2 regions of the Pseudomonas sp. L7 genome follow, and region 2 is predicted to be linked to the other one. Evidence: predicted binding sites of a transcription regulator. Region 2 holds the regulator's gene; the other holds the start of a gene.
What was found. The regulator FliA, encoded in region 2, starts transcription of late flagellar genes. The targets are predictions, from matches to a motif close to CTAAAGTTTNNNNNNNNNNNGCCGNTAA.

Region 1 (8,097 bases), 2.5 Mb from region 2:
GGCTGCCGAACGCTTGTGGAGCATCCAGCAGGCGCATGGGCGCAACGCCGTGGCGGTCTACCAGGGCAATCCCAGCGTGCACAATTACGGGTTGATGACTCACAGCAACTACTTTCTGGGGCTGCTCAAGACGCGCAACCGATTTTCCGCCACCTCCGTCGACCAGTTGCCCCAGCACCTGACCAGCCACCTGATGTATGGCCATGGCCTGCTGCTGCCGATCCCCGATATCGACCACACCGATTTCATGCTCATCCTCGGCGGCAACCCATTGGCGTCCAATGGCAGCATCATGACCGTGCCGGACGTGGAAAAACGCTTGAAGGCGCTGCGTGCCCGCGGCGGGCGGCTGGTGGTGATCGACCCCCGACGCAGTGAAACGGCGGCGATGGCCGATCAGCATCTGTTCATCCGTCCTGGCGGTGATGCGGCGTTGCTGTGTGGCCTGCTCAACACCTTGTTCAGTGAAAACCTGGCGCGCGGCTCGCATCTGCCGATCGATGGGCTCGAGCAGGTGCGCGAGGCGATCTCGCCCTTCACGGCGCAAGCCATGAGCCCGCTGTGCGGCATCGAGGCCGGGCAGATTCGCCAGCTGGCGCGCGATTTCGCTGCGGCCGGCAGTGCCGTGTGCTACGGGCGCATGGGTGTCTCCACCCAGACCTTCGGCACGCTCTGCCATTGGCTGGTGCAACTGATCAATCTGGTCACCGGCAACCTCGATCGCCAAGGTGGGGCACTGTGCACCGAGCCTGCGGTTGACCTGGTCGCCAGTACCTCGGGCGGTCACTTCAACCAGTGGCAGAGCCGGGTCTCTGGCCTGCCGGAGTACGGCGGGGAGCTGCCAGTTGCGGCGTTGGCCGAGGAAGTGCTGACACCCGGCGAAGGTCAGGTGAGGGCGCTGGTGACCGTCGCCGGCAACCCGGTGTTGTCCACGCCCAACGGCCGCCAGCTCGACGGGGCGCTGGCGGGCCTTGAGTTCATGCTCAGCATCGACCTGTACATCAATGAAACCACGCGCCACGCCGACCTGATCCTGCCTTCCACGTCGGCGCTGGAAAACGATCACTACGACAGCACCTTCAACCTGCTGGCAGTGCGCAACGTCACCCGTTTCAACCGAGCGATCCTGGCCAAGCCAGAGGGGGCGCTACATGATTGGGAGATCTTTGTCGGGCTGGCGCGGGCGTTCGCCGAGCGTGCGGCGCTCGAGTTAAAGCCGACCCTGCCTCCGGCGCAGATGATCGACCTGGCGCTGCGCAAAGGCCCGCGCGGCGAGGCGTCGCCATGGGGGTTGTCGTTGCAGGCGCTGGACGCCTACCCTCATGGACTCGACCTGGGGCCGTTGCAACCCAATCTTGCTGCTCGGCTGCGTACCCCAGGTCAGGTTGTGCAGGCCGCGCCACAGGTGCTGCTCGACGATCTCCAGCGCTTGGCGCGGCAGGTGCCGATGGCGCACGACCAGTTGTTGCTGATTGGCCGTCGGCATGTGCGCAGCAACAATTCCTGGATGCACAACTTCCATCGCCTGGTCAAAGGCAAGCCACGGCACCAATTGCTGATGCATCCGCAGGACTTGCAGCAGCGCCAGCTCGAGGACGGGCAATGGGTAAGGGTTCGCTCGCGTACCGGTAGCCTGGAGGTGCAGGTTCTGGCCAGTGAAGAGGTGATGCCCGGGGTGGTCAGCCTGCCGCATGGCTACGGGCATGGTCGCCAGGGTGTTCGCTTGCAGATTGCCCACGCACAGCCGGGGGTGAGTGCCAATGACCTGACCGATGAACGGCTGCGCGATGCGTTGTCGGGCAATGCCGCGCTCAATGGAGTACCGGTGCAGGTGGAGGCGGCCTGATTGCGAAATGGGGCGGCTTGACGCCCCAGGTCCATTACCAAGCACGACACTCGGCTTTCCGATACAATGCGTCACCGTGCCGACGACCGTGTCGGAAAGTTCAGCCGAGGTGCTCCATGGATATCATCGAAACAATCAAAGAGCAGATTGCCAACAACACCATTCTGCTTTACATGAAAGGCTCGCCGAATGCCCCGCAGTGCGGCTTCTCGGCCCGTGCTTCGCAGGCTGTGATGGGTTGTGGCGAGAAATTCGCCTACGTCGACATCCTGCAGAACCCGGAAATCCGCGCCAACCTGCCCAAGTATGCCAACTGGCCAACCTTCCCTCAGCTGTGGGTAGGTGGTGAGCTGGTGGGGGGCAGCGACATCATGCTGGAGATGTTCGAGAAGGGTGAGCTGCAGACCCTGATCAAGGAAGCAGCCGCCAAGGCCAAGGCTTCCGAGGCCTGATCCAGGTTTACCGCCGGCATGAAAAAGCCCCGCCTAGGCGGGGCTTTTTCATGGGTGCTATCCAGGGAGGCTTATTCTTCGCCCATCTGCGACTGCAGGTAGTTCTCGATGCCGATCTTGTCGATCAGGCCCAGCTGGGTTTCCAGCCAGTCGATGTGCTCTTCCTCGGACTCGAGGATGTCTTCGAGCAATTCGCGGGAGCCGAAGTCGCCGACCGTTTCGCAGTGCGCGATGGCGGCTTTCAGGTCAACCAGGCCTTTCTGCTCGATCTTCAGGTCGCACTCGAGCATTTCCTTGGTGTGCTCGCCGATCAGCAGCTTGCCCAGGTCCTGGACGTTGGGGATGCCTTCGAGGAAGAGAATACGCTTGATCAGCTTGTCAGCGTGCTTCATCTCGTCGATGGATTCCTTGTACTCGTGCTTGCCGAGCTTGTTCAGGCCCCAATCTTCGTACATGCGTGCGTGCAGGAAGTACTGGTTGATCGCGACCAGCTCGTTTCCGAGGATCTTGTTGAGATGCTGGATGACGCTTACGTCGCCTTTCATGATCGGGTTCCTGCCCTGTAGAAGTGTGCCAATGCAGGAAGTTTGAGCCCGACAACTTCGCGTGTCAAACCTAAGTTCTTGAATAATAAGTGAAAATTAATAGGAATAAGAATGTTTGTGAACCGCGTTCGAAGGCTAACTTATTGAATTACAGGCATAAAAAAACCGGACACGAGGTCCGGTTCTTCAAAATCGGGGTGTTTCAGGCGGCGTTAAATTCTACCGGATAAGGCAGGGCGGCCGTTTGACTGAGCTGAAGGTCTGTCAATGTTTCACGGACCACCTGCTTGGCGAGGCACGCACACTTGCCGCACTGGCTGGCGACGTTGGTGGCGGCACGGACTTCCTTGTAGCTGCAGCATCCTTCGTAGATCGCATCACGGATCTGTCCATCGGTTACGCCGACGCAGAGACATACATACATAAGGTCAGACCATCGCTGGTTGAGTCGATGGGGTGGAGCTTAATGGTAATGAGAATGCTTGTCAAAGCACTTGAAGAAAGCTTCATCTTCCCGCGACCGGTGGTTCGATTCGGCCTGTCACGATAAGCCGTGTATGATGGTCGGCCTTTGTTGGATGCCGGGCGTGCAAGCCTCGCCCGGGCAACGGTTTTTCACCATCATCAGGAGATAACGAATGAGCGTGCTCGTTGGTAAACAAGCCCCGGACTTCACCGTTCCAGCCGTGCTGGGCAACGGCGAGATCGTCGACAGCTTCAACCTGGCTTCGGCCATCAAGGGCAAGTACGGCCTGGTGTTCTTCTACCCGCTGGACTTCACCTTCGTCTGCCCGTCCGAGCTGATCGCCCTGGACAACCGCATTCCTGACTTCGAAGCCCGTGGCGTGGAAGTGATCGGCGTGTCGATCGACTCGCACTTCACCCACAACGCCTGGCGTAACACCCCGGTCAACAACGGCGGTATCGGTCAGGTCAAGTACACCCTGGCGGCCGACATCACCCACGAAATCTGCAAGGCCTACGACGTCGAGTCCGAAGGCGGCGTAGCCTTCCGTGGTGCCTTCCTGATCGACAAGAACGGCGTTGTCCGTTCGCAGATCGTCAACGACCTGCCACTGGGCCGTAACATGGACGAGCTGCTGCGTCTGGTCGACGCCCTGCAATTCCACGAAGAGCACGGCGAAGTCTGCCCGGCCAACTGGAAGAAAGGCGACAAGGGCATGAACGCTTCGCCGGAAGGTGTTGCGGCCTACCTGAGCGAGAACGCTGGCAAGCTGTAATCGCCACGCGTAAAAAAACCGGCCCATGTGGCCGGTTTTTTTGTGTCTGGCATCCTGGAGCGCTGCGCACCCCAGGATTTCGACTCAGTCGTTGAAGTCGCGCCAGCCGCCCATCTCTTTCCAGCGGTTGACGATCCCGCAGAACAGCTCGGCGGTCTTCTCGGTGTCGTAACGTGCCGAATGCGCCTCGCGCCCATCGAAGTCGATATCGGCACTCTGGCAGGCCCGCGCCAGTACGGTCTGACCATAGGCCAGCCCCGCCAGCGTCGCGGTGTCGAAGCTGGAGAACGGGTGGAAGGGGTTGCGCTTGAGATCGTTGCGCGCCACCGCGGCGTTGAGGAAGCCCAAGTCGAAGCTGCTGTTATGGCCGACCAGGATCGCCCGCTTGCAGCCATTGGCCTTGAGCGCTTTGCGCACGCCGCGGAAGATATCGGTGAGCGCGCTTTCTTCGCTCACGGCCATGCGCAGCGGGTGGTCCAGCTTGATGCCGGTGAATTCCAGCGCCGCCGCTTCGATATTCGCGCCTTCGAAAGGCTCGACACGGTAGAAGTAGGTGTGTTCCGGGAACAGGAAGCCCTTCTCGTCCATGCCGATGGTGACGGCGGCGATTTCCAGCAGCGCGTCGGTGGCGCTGTTGAAGCCGCCGGTCTCGACGTCCACGACCACCGGCAGGTAGCCACGGAAGCGCTCGGCCATCGGGTGGCGCGAGCTGCTGCCTACCTGACCGTCCTGGTCGTCATCGTAAAGGTCTTCGCTCACGCGTTGTCCTCCAGCAGGCGCCAGCGCAGCGTTTCGCCAGCGCGCAGCGGAACCACGGTGGTGTCGCCGAACGGCAGGCTCGCCGGGGCGGTCCAGTCCTCGCGCACCAGGGTGATGGTGTCGGTGTTTGCCGGCAGGCCGTAGAACGCCGGGCCATGCAGGCTGGCGAAACCTTCCAGCTTGTCCAGGGCGTTACGCTGTTCGAAGGCTTCGGCGTACAGCTCGATCGCCGCGTAGGCGGTGTAGCAGCCTGCGCAGCCGCAGGCAGCTTCCTTGGCGTGCTTGGCGTGTGGCGCCGAGTCGGTGCCGAGGAAGAACTTCGGATTGCCACTGGTGGCCGCGTCCAGCAATGCCACCTGGTGGGTGTTGCGCTTGAGGATCGGCAGGCAATAGAAGTGTGGGCGAATACCGCCGACCAGCATGTGGTTGCGGTTGTACAGCAGGTGCTGGGCGGTGATGGTTGCACCGACGTGGGCTGGCGCCTCGGTGACGAACTGCGCGGCATCGCTGGTGGTGATGTGCTCGAACACCACCTTGAGTGTCGGGAAGCGTTCGACCAGGCGACGCATGTGCTCGTCGATGAAACGCTTTTCGCGGTCGAACACGTCGATCTCCGAGCGCGTCACTTCACCGTGGACCAGCAGCGGCAGGCCAGTCTCGGCCAGTGCCTCGATCGCCGGGAAAATGTTGTCGATGCTGGTCACGCCCGAGTCGGAGTTGGTCGTGGCACCGGCCGGATAAAGCTTGGCGGCATAGACGATGCCGCTGGCCTTGGCTGCGCGGATGTCCTCGGGGCTGGTACGGTCGGTCAGGTACAGCACCATCAGCGGCTCGAAGCGACTGCCGGCCGGACGGGCGGCGAGGATGCGCTGGCGGTAGGCGTCGGCTTCAGTGGCGTTGCGTACCGGCGGAACCAGGTTGGGCATGATGATGGCGCGGGCGAAGGTGCGCGCCACGTCGCCGACGGTATGTTGCAGCACAGCACCATCGCGCAGATGGATGTGCCAGTCGTCGGGACGCAGGAGGGTCAGGCGATCGGACATTGGGGTTTCCAGGCGGTTCGAACTCAGGCGTCAATGCTACCGGAAAACCCAGTGGGCAGCACGGCTATCAAGTTTTCGGACGAGCGTCCGATAGCCTGCAGGTAAGCCGTCAGAATCTGTGGAGCCGCCCGTGCGCCAGCGTTACCTACTCCTGTTCAGCCTGTGTGCCAGCCTGCCGGCTGGGGCACTCACCTTCCAGACCCGCATGGAGAACATCGCCTGGAAGGTCGAGGGCGACCAGTTCGAGTGTCGGCTGATCCAGCCGATCGACGGCTTCGGCAGCGGTGAGTTCGTGCGTCGTGCAGGCGAGCAGCCAGTCTTCCAGCTGCGCTCGGACAGCAATGCGTTGGGCGCAGGTTCCGCAACGCTGCTGGCCGCCGCTGCCCCATGGCAGCCCGGGCGTGGCGACATCAACCTGGGTGCGGTGCGCATGAGCCGCAATGGCGTGCTGTTCAGCTCTTCGCAGGGCCAGGCCAGCCGGCTGATCAATGGTCTGCTGGACGGTCGCAGTACGGTGGTGCGCAACTATGCCGGCGAGGGCGGGCGGCCGATGGAGGTGCATGTACTGCCGGTGAGTTTCGCCAAGGCCTATGGCGATTACCAAGTGTGTGCCGCGAAACTGCTACCGATGAACTATGACCAGATTCGCCAGACCCAGGTGCCGTTCCCCGGCACCGGTTTCGATCTGGACAGTGCGGCCCGTGCGCGTCTGGACGTGATCCTCGACTACCTGAAGGCCGATCCTACGGTCAATCACATCGAACTCGACGGCCATTCCGACAACAGCGGTAATCGCCTGACCAACCGCGATGCCTCGCGGCGTCGTGCGTTGGCGGTGGCTGAGTACCTCAAGGCCCATGGCGTGCCGGACGAGCAGATCACCGTGCGCTTCCACGGTGAGCGCTATCCCTTGGCCAAGAACAACACGGCCGCCAACCGGGCGCGCAACCGTCGGGTGAACATTCAGCTCGACCGCGTCACGCCGATCGAGAAGCCCGTGGAGAAACCTCACGACGCGGCGCCCACCGCCCCGGCCCAGCCTGCAGCACACGCGCCTGCGGCGCCGGTGCCGACGACTCAGGCTCCGCCCCCGGCATTGCCAGCGGGCGCGAAGAAAGCCTGAGTGCGGCGACGGGTCGCGCTCACGACATTTCCTGTCGCTTTGTCATCACAAGCTGTCGCCCCACTGTAAATTCTTCACCGAGGTCGGTAGAATCGACGGCTTTCCGTACAACCCCGTGGAGTGATGGCATGGCGGACGTAAAAAAGGTCGTATTGGCGTATTCCGGCGGCCTTGATACTTCGGTGATTCTCAAGTGGCTGCAAGACACCTACAACTGCGAAGTGGTGACCTTCACCGCTGACCTGGGCCAGGGCGAAGAGGTCGAGCCGGCCCGTGCCAAGGCGCAGGCAATGGGCGTCAAGGAAATCTACATCGACGATCTGCGCGAAGAGTTCGTGCGAGACTTCGTCTTCCCGATGTTCCGCGCCAACACCGTGTATGAAGGTGAGTACCTGCTGGGTACTTCCATCGCTCGTCCGCTGATCGCCAAGCGCCTGATCGAAATCGCCAACGAAACCGGCGCCGATGCCATTTCCCATGGTGCCACCGGCAAAGGTAACGACCAGGTCCGCTTCGAGCTCGGCGCCTACGCGCTCAAGCCAGGGGTCAAGGTCATCGCACCATGGCGCGAGTGGGACCTGCTGTCCCGCGAGAAGCTGATGGACTACGCCGAGAAGCACGGTATCCCGATCGAGCGCCACGGCAAGAAGAAGTCGCCCTACTCGATGGACGCCAACCTGCTGCACATCTCCTATGAAGGTGGTGTCCTGGAAGATACCTGGACCGAACACGAGGAAGACATGTGGCGTTGGAGCGTCTCTCCGGAGAACGCGCCTGACCAGGCCACCTACATCGAGCTGACCTATCGCAACGGTGACATCGTCGCCATCGACGGCGTCGAGAAGACCCCAGCCACCGTGCTGGCAGATCTCAACCGCATCGGTGGTGCCAACGGCATCGGTCGCCTGGACATCGTCGAGAACCGCTACGTCGGCATGAAGTCGCGCGGCTGCTACGAGACGCCTGGCGGCACCATCATGCTGCGTGCCCACCGCGCCATCGAGTCGATCACTCTGGACCGCGAAGTCGCTCACCTGAAGGATGAGCTGATGCCCAAGTACGCCAGTCTGATCTACACCGGCTACTGG
Region 2 (8,097 bases):
GTTCCGGCAAGGGCAAGCCGCCGGAGCCGTTGAAGAAAGATCTGCCGATTCCGCCGGACCTGCAGCGCGACAATTGATCCTGTGGGGTCGGGCTTGCCCGCGAAAAGACCACCGCGATGACCGCGAAAACACCGCAACAGAGCGCCTGGCCCCGCACCCAGGCAAAGTTGGAAAGCTTCTTGCAAAGCCACGCCCAAGCGCCGTCCAGGCGTCAAAGTTTTGCTTGAAGAGGATACCCGGTGGATCGCGCTCAGTTAATCAGCAACGCCCGTAACAACCTGGCCGGTCTCGGTCGGGGGAACCTGGGTGTGCCGCTGTTGCTGCTGGTGATGCTGGCAATGATGATGTTGCCCATCCCGCCGTTCCTGCTCGATGTGTTCTTCACCTTCAACATCGCGCTGTCGATCGTGGTCCTGCTGGTCTGCGTCTATGCCCTGCGCCCGCTGGACTTCGCCGCCTTCCCGACCATCCTGCTGGTGGCGACCTTGCTACGCCTGGCGCTCAACGTCGCCTCGACCCGCGTGGTCATGCTCCACGGCCAGGAGGGTCACGGTGCGGCGGGCAAGGTGATCCAGGCCTTCGGCGAAGTGGTGATCGGCGGCAACTATGTGGTCGGTGCGGTGGTGTTCGCCATCCTCATGATCATCAACTTCGTCGTGGTGACCAAGGGTGCCGGGCGTATCTCCGAGGTGAGCGCGCGCTTCACCCTCGACGCCATGCCCGGCAAGCAGATGGCGATCGACGCCGACCTCAACGCCGGCTTGATCGACCAGGCCCAGGCCAAGGCGCGTCGCGCCGAGGTGGCCCAGGAGGCCGAGTTCTACGGTTCGATGGACGGTGCCAGCAAGTTCGTGCGTGGCGACGCCATCGCCGGCCTGCTGATCCTGTTCATCAACCTTATCGGCGGCATGCTCATCGGCATGCTGCAGCATGGCATGACCTTCAGCGACGCCGGTAAGGTGTACGCTTTGTTGACCATCGGTGACGGTTTGGTGGCGCAGTTGCCCTCGCTGCTGCTGTCCACTGCGGCCGCGATCATGGTCACCCGCGCCTCGGGCTCCGAGGACATGGGCAAGCTGATCAACCGGCAGATGTTCGATTCGCCCAAGGCCCTGGCTGTTTCCGGCGCACTGATGGTGGTGATGGGGCTGGTGCCGGGGATGCCGCACATCGCCTTCCTCAGCCTCGGCCTGATGGCCGGTGGTGGCGCCTACCTGGTGTGGAAGAAACAACAGAAGGCCAAGCAGGTGGCTCTGCAGGAGGCTCAGCGCCAACAGGACCTGCTGCCATCGCCTCAGCGCGCCATGGAAACCAAGGAGCTGGGCTGGGACGACGTGACCCCGATCGACATGATTGGCCTGGAGGTCGGCTATCGCCTGATTCCGCTGGTCGACCGCAACCAGGGCGGCCAGTTGCTGGCGCGGATCAAGGGCGTGCGCAAGAAGCTCTCGCAGGACCTGGGTTTTCTCATGCCCACCGTACACATTCGCGACAACCTCGACCTGCAGCCCAGTGCCTATCGCCTGACGCTGATGGGGGTGATCCTGGCCGAGGCCGAGATCTACCCGGACCGCGAGCTTGCGATCAACCCTGGGCAGGTGTTCGGCACCCTCAATGGTATCGCCGCGCGCGACCCGGCCTTTGGCCTGGAGGCGGTGTGGATCGATGTGGCCCAGCGCGCCCAGGCGCAGTCCTTGGGGTACACGGTGGTCGATGCCAGCACCGTGGTCGCCACTCACCTCAACCAGATTCTGCAGAAGCACTGCCACGAGCTGATCGGCCATGAAGAGGTTCAGCAGTTGCTGCAGGTGCTGTCCAAGGCATCGCCGAAACTTGCCGAGGAATTGGTGCCGGGTGTCATTTCCTTGTCGGGGTTGCTCAAGGTCCTGCAGGCCCTGCTTGCCGAGCAGGTGCCCGTGCGTGACATCCGCAGCATTGCCGAGGCCATCGCCAACAATGCCGCCAAGAGTCAAGATACCGCCGCGTTGGTGGCTTCGGTGCGGGTCGGCTTGTCCCGCGCCATCGTGCAAAGCATTGTCGGCGTTGAGTCCGAGCTGCCTGTGATCACCCTTGAACCAAGGTTGGAACAGATCTTGCTCAATAGTTTGCAAAGGGCCGGGCAGGGTCAGGAAGACGGTGTTCTTCTTGAACCGAGCATGGCCGAGAAGTTGCAGCGTTCGCTGATCGAGGCGGCGCAGCGCCAGGAGATGCAAGGCCAGCCGGCCATCCTCCTGGTCGCCGGCCCGATCCGTGCCATGCTGTCGAGATTCGGTCGTCTGGCCGTGCCCAACCTGCATGTGCTGGCGTACCAGGAAATACCGGACAACAAGCAAGTCACCATCGTTGCCACCGTGGGCCCTAATGGCTGAGGTAGTGGGTTATGCAAGTTAAGCGTTTTTTCGCCGCCGATATGCGTCAGGCCATGAAACTGGTCCGTGATGAGCTTGGCGCCGATGCCGCGATCATCGGCAACCGGCGTATCGCCGGCGGTGTCGAACTGACGGCCGCGCTGGACTACAAGCTGTCCGCCCTGGCCCCACGCGTGCCGAATGTCGAGCTCGAGGACGAGCTGCGCAAGACCCATTCGCGCATCGCCACCGCCCAGGCCGAGCTGGACGGGCGTGGTGACGCCGAGCTCGGCAACCGGCAACTGTTTGCCGGCCTGTCGCTGACCGCGTCCGAGCCACTGGTCGAGCCGCATGTGGAAGCGCCGGTGCCTGCGCCGGCCCCGGCAGCTCCGGCGGTGGACAAGCGCGTATTCGATGCCATGCGTTCGGAGCTTTCGGGCCTGCGCGAGCTGCTCGAAGTGCAGCTCGGCTCGCTTGCCTGGGGCCAGTTGCAGGGCAGCAAGCCGCAGCAGGCCAACCTCTGGCGTCGCTTGCAGCGCCTGGGCCTGTCTGGCCCGATCGCCCGTGAACTGCTCGACCTGGCCGGTGAAATCGAAGACCCGCGCCAGGCCTGGCGCATGGTCCTGGCGCACCTGGCGCGCCTGATCGAGGTGCCTGAGGTCGAGCCGATCGAGGAGGGCGGGGTCATCGCCATGGTCGGCCCGGCCGGCATGGGCAAGACCACCACCCTGGCCAAGCTTGCGGCACGCTACGTGCTCAAGTACGGCTCGCAGCACCTGGCGCTGGTGAGCATGGACAGCTATCGCATCGGTGCCCAGGAGCAGCTCAAGACCCTCGGGCGCATCCTCAATGTGCCGGTGACCTATGTCGATCCGGGCCAGTCGCTGGCCCAGGCCCTGGAACCACTGCTGCGCAAGCGCGTGGTGCTGATCGATACCGCGGGCCTTCAGGCCAGCGATCCGGCCCTGCGCATGCAGCTCGAGTCGCTCGCCAGCCGCGGCATCGCCGCCAAGAACTACCTGGTACTGGCCACCACCAGCCAGAAGCAGGTGCTGACCGCCGCCTATCACAGCTACAAGCGCTGTGGCCTGGCCGGTTGCATCCTGACCAAGCTCGATGAAACGGGCAGCCTCGGCGAAGTGCTGAGCCTGGCCATCAGTCACGAACTGCCCGTGGCCTATCTCACCGATGGTCCGCGCATTCCGGACGACCTGCAGCTGCCGCGCAAGCACCAGTTGGTGAGCCGTGCGGTCAGCGTGCAGTTGCAGGAAGAGCCCAGCGAAGAGGCCATGGCCGACATGTTCGCTGATCTCTACCACAATCCCGATAAGCGGGCGGGTTGAAGATGAACGGCGCAGGGGGTCGACAGCGGCCCTTCAAGTGGGCGGGTCCCACGCGAGACAAGGTAAAGAACAGACATGGGTAGCATGCATCCCGTACAGGTGATCGCCGTCACCGGTGGCAAAGGTGGCGTCGGCAAGACCAACGTTTCAGTGAACCTGTCCCTGGCGCTGGCCGAACTCGGCCGCCGGGTCATGCTGCTGGACGCCGACCTGGGTCTGGCTAACGTCGACGTGCTGCTGGGGCTGACCCCCAAACGTACCCTGGCCGACGTCATCGAAGGACGCTGCGAGCTGCGCGACGTGCTGCTGCAGGGGCCGGGCGGCGTACGCATCGTGCCGGCGGCTTCGGGCACCCAGAGCATGGTGCACCTGGCGCCGGCCCAGCATGCCGGGCTAATCCAGGCGTTCAGCGAGATCGGCGACAACCTCGACGTATTGGTGATCGACACCGCTGCGGGTATCGGTGACTCGGTGGTCAGTTTTGTCCGCGCCGCGCAGGAGGTGCTGCTGGTGGTGTGCGACGAGCCTACCTCGATCACCGATGCCTACGCCCTGATCAAGTTGCTCAACCGCGATTACGGCATGAATCGCTTCCGCGTCCTGGCCAACATGGCGCAGAGCCCGCAGGAAGGGCGCAACCTGTTTGCCAAGCTGACCAAGGTCACTGACCGCTTCCTCGACGTGGCCCTGCAGTACGTCGGCGCCGTGCCCTACGACGAGTGCGTGCGCAAGGCGGTGCAGAAGCAGCGCGCAGTGTACGAGGCCTTCCCGCGCTCCAAGTGCGCCCTGGCCTTCAAGGCCATTGCGCAGAAGGTCGACAGCTGGCCGCTGCCGGCCAACCCGCGTGGGCACCTGGAGTTCTTCGTCGAGCGCCTGGTGCAGCCTACCAGTGCGGGGCCGGTGCTATGAACGCGAGCGGATTCAAGATGTACAGCAAGGCGTCCAAGGACGCCCAGTACGAGCTGGTCGAGCGCTATGCCCCGCTGGTCAAGCGCATCGCCTACCACCTGTTGGCGCGCCTGCCGGCCAACGTGCAGGTCGAGGACCTGATCCAGGCCGGCATGATCGGCCTGCTGGAAGTGGCCAACAAGTACGACGCCAGCAAAGGCGCGAGCTTCGAGACCTATGCCGGCATCCGCATCCGTGGCGCCATGCTCGACGAGGTGCGCAAGGGCGATTGGGCGCCGCGTTCGGTGCACCGCAACACGCGCATGGTCAGTGACGCGATTCGCGCCGTCGAAGCAAGAACCGGTCGTGACGCTAAAGATCACGAGGTTGCTGCCGAACTCCAATTGGGTCTCGACGATTATTACGGGATTCTGAACGATACCTTGGGCAGCCGCCTGTTCAGTTTCGACGACCTGCTGCAGGACGGCGAACACGAAGGGCTGCACGAGGACGGTGCCAGCGGCCAGGTCGAGCCGTGGCGGGATCTGGAAGACGAACGCTTCCAGGCCGCACTGACCGACGCGATCGCCAACCTGCCGGAGCGCGAGCGCCTGGTCCTGGCGCTGTACTACGACGAAGAGTTGAACCTCAAGGAAATCGGGGAAGTGCTGGGGGTCAGCGAGTCGCGTGTCAGCCAGTTGCACAGCCAGTGCGCAGCGCGTCTGCGCAGCCGGTTGGGTGAATGGCGGGCACGGTGAACCCGGGTTCGATGCAGTCGTTTTACGTGGTGCCGAATTGATTGAGCGCGCGCTTGCCAGACGAGCGCGTTTAAGACTGCTTGGAGGTCTAATTGAACAAAGATATGAAAATCCTCATCGTTGACGACTTCTCGACGATGCGGCGGATCATCAAGAACCTGTTGCGTGATCTGGGCTTCACCAACACCGACGAGGCCGACGATGGCACCACGGCCCTGCCGATGCTCGAAAGCGGTCATTACGACTTCCTGGTGACCGACTGGAACATGCCCGGCATGTCCGGTATCGACCTGCTGCGCAAGGTACGTGCCCACGACCGTCTCAAGGGCATGCCGGTGCTGATGGTGACCGCCGAGGCCAAGCGCGACCAGATCATCGAAGCGGCCCAGGCCGGCGTCAACGGCTACGTGGTCAAGCCTTTCACCGCGCAGGTACTCAAAGAAAAGATCGAGAAGATCTTCGAACGCGTCAACGGCTGAGCCATGTCTGGGGGCGCTATGGAATCAAGAAACGATTCTCTGGGGGAGTTCGAGTCGACCCTGAAGAAGCACGCCGAGCAGCTGGTGCAAAGCCTGGAGCGCGGCCAGTTCGGCGAGGCGGTGCAGCTGATCCACCAGCTCAACCAGACCCGTGACCGTGGCCTTTACCAGGAGGTCGGCAAGCTCACCCGCGAGCTGCACAGCGCCATCGTCAGTTTCCAGATCGATCCGCGCATGCCGCAGGCCGAGGAAGTGTCGCAGATCACCGACGCCACCGAACGGCTGTCCTACGTGGTCCGGCTGACCGAGAACGCGGCCAATCGCACCATGGACCTGGTCGAACAGAGCACGCCGGTGCTCAACGACCTGGCGAGCGAGGCCCAGACCTTGTCCGTCGACTGGCAGCGCTTCATGCGTCGCGAGGTGGCGGCGCCGGAGTTTCGTGAGCTGGTCAAGCGCGTCGACAGTTTCCTGACGCACAGCGCCGAAGGTAACCGCAAGGTGGCCGGCCACCTCAACGATATTCTCCTGGCTCAGGACTATCAGGACCTGACCGGGCAGGTGATCAAGCGGGTGACCGCACTGGTCACCGAAGTCGAAAGCAATCTGCTCAAGCTCGTGTTGATGGCCAGTCAAGTCGACCGCTTTGCCGGTATCGAACATGACCACGATCAATTGCGTGCTGAAAAAGATGAAGAAAAACATCCAACTCGGGGTGAAGGTCCGCAGATTCATGCCGATAAGCGTGAAGACGTCGTGTCCGGTCAGGACGATGTCGATGATCTGCTGTCCAGCCTGGGTTTTTAGGGAGCACGTTTAATGAGCTTCGGCGCCGATGAAGAAATCCTTCAGGATTTCCTGGTAGAAGCCGGCGAAATCCTCGAGCAACTGTCCGAGCAACTGGTCGAGCTGGAAAGCCGACCTGACGATGCGGATTTGCTCAATGCGATCTTTCGCGGTTTTCACACTGTAAAAGGGGGCGCCGGCTTCCTTCAGCTCAATGAGTTGGTGGAGTGCTGCCACATTGCCGAGAACGTCTTCGACATCCTGCGCAAGGGAGAGCGCAGGGTCGATGCCGAACTGATGGATGTGGTGCTCGAAGCGCTGGATACGGTCAACAGCATGTTTGGCCAGGTTCGCGAGCGCAGCGACATCACCCCGGCCACGCCAGAGCTGCTCGCCGCGCTGTCGCGCCTGGCCGAACCGGCCAGCGCCGATGCCGTGGCACCGGTTGTCGTGGCCGCGGCCGTCGTCGAGGCACCGGCTGCCGAGGCGGACATCACCGATACCGAATTCGAACAACTGCTCGATTCCCTCGACGCGGTCAAGGCCCAGGCCGAGGCGGCCGAGCAGTCGCAGGGCGAAGCCGTTTCCGGCAGCGCTGACGAGATCACCGACGCCGAGTTCGAATCGCTGCTCGACCAGTTGCATGGCAAGGGTCAGTTCTCGCCGGAAGTCGCGGCGAGCGAGCCGGAGGCTGCAGTCGCGGCGCCGGCCGGTGACGAGATCACCGACGAAGAGTTCGAGGCGCTGCTCGACCAGTTGCACGGCAAGGGCGCTTTTGCCGCCGATGCACTGCCGAGCGTCGAAGCCACCGCCAGCACTGCCACTGCACCGGCGGCCGAACCTGTCGGCGACCATATCACCGACAACGAGTTCGAGGCCCTGCTGGACCAACTGCATGGCAAGGGCAAGTTCAGTGGCGATGCCGTTGCGGCTGAAGCGCCTGCCGTTGCCGTGGCGGCCGCACCTGCTGCCAAGGCTGAAAACAAGCCCGTCGCCAAACCGGCGCCTGCACCCGCGCCAGCCGCCAAGCCTGCCGCCGCTGCGGCCCCGGCACGCGCTGCAGCCCCGGCTGCCGACAAGCACGGCGCCAGCGAGGCGGAAACCACGGTGCGGGTCGATACCGCGCGCCTGGATGAAATCATGAACATGGTCGGCGAACTGGTGTTGGTGCGTAACCGCCTGGTGCGCCTGGGCCTGAACAGCGGCGACGAGGCCATGTCCAAGGCCGTGTCCAACCTGGACGTGGTCACCGCCGACCTGCAGACCGCGGTCATGAAGACCCGCATGCAGCCGATCAAGAAGGTCTTCGGCCGCTTCCCGCGCCTGGTGCGCGACCTGGCCCGCCAGCTCAAGAAAGAAATCAACCTGGAGCTGGTCGGCGAAGAGACCGACCTGGACAAGAACCTGGTCGAGGCCCTGGCCGACCCGCTGGTGCACTTGGTGCGCAACGCGGTCGACCATGGCGTCGAGACCCCCGAAGAGCGCGAGGCCTCCG

Region 1: the regulator FliA is predicted to act here: its motif matches at 5,953-5,980, upstream of ACK3BK_RS06380 (flagellar protein MotY).

Annotation. Positions count from the first base shown of each region.
Region 1 is NZ_CP176784.1:1,332,531-1,340,627, forward strand. Features, by position in the region: gene ACK3BK_RS06345 (molybdopterin oxidoreductase family protein) at 1-1,846, shown strand, start outside; gene grxD (Grx4 family monothiol glutaredoxin) at 1,963-2,298, shown strand; gene bfr (bacterioferritin) at 2,370-2,843, opposite strand; gene ACK3BK_RS06360 (bacterioferritin-associated ferredoxin) at 3,046-3,267, opposite strand; gene ACK3BK_RS06365 (peroxiredoxin) at 3,482-4,084, shown strand; gene rnt (ribonuclease T) at 4,169-4,843, opposite strand; gene pyrC (dihydroorotase) at 4,840-5,886, opposite strand; gene ACK3BK_RS06380 (flagellar protein MotY) at 6,017-7,009, shown strand; gene ACK3BK_RS06385 (argininosuccinate synthase) at 7,138-8,097, shown strand, end outside.
Region 2 is NZ_CP176784.1:3,819,050-3,827,146, reverse strand. Features, by position in the region: gene flhB (flagellar biosynthesis protein FlhB) at 1-77, shown strand, start outside; gene flhA (flagellar biosynthesis protein FlhA) at 240-2,369, shown strand; gene flhF (flagellar biosynthesis protein FlhF) at 2,381-3,691, shown strand; gene fleN (flagellar synthesis regulator FleN) at 3,767-4,600, shown strand; gene fliA (RNA polymerase sigma factor FliA) at 4,597-5,337, shown strand; gene ACK3BK_RS17585 (chemotaxis response regulator CheY) at 5,442-5,816, shown strand; gene ACK3BK_RS17580 (protein phosphatase CheZ) at 5,835-6,623, shown strand; gene ACK3BK_RS17575 (chemotaxis protein CheA) at 6,636-8,097, shown strand, end outside.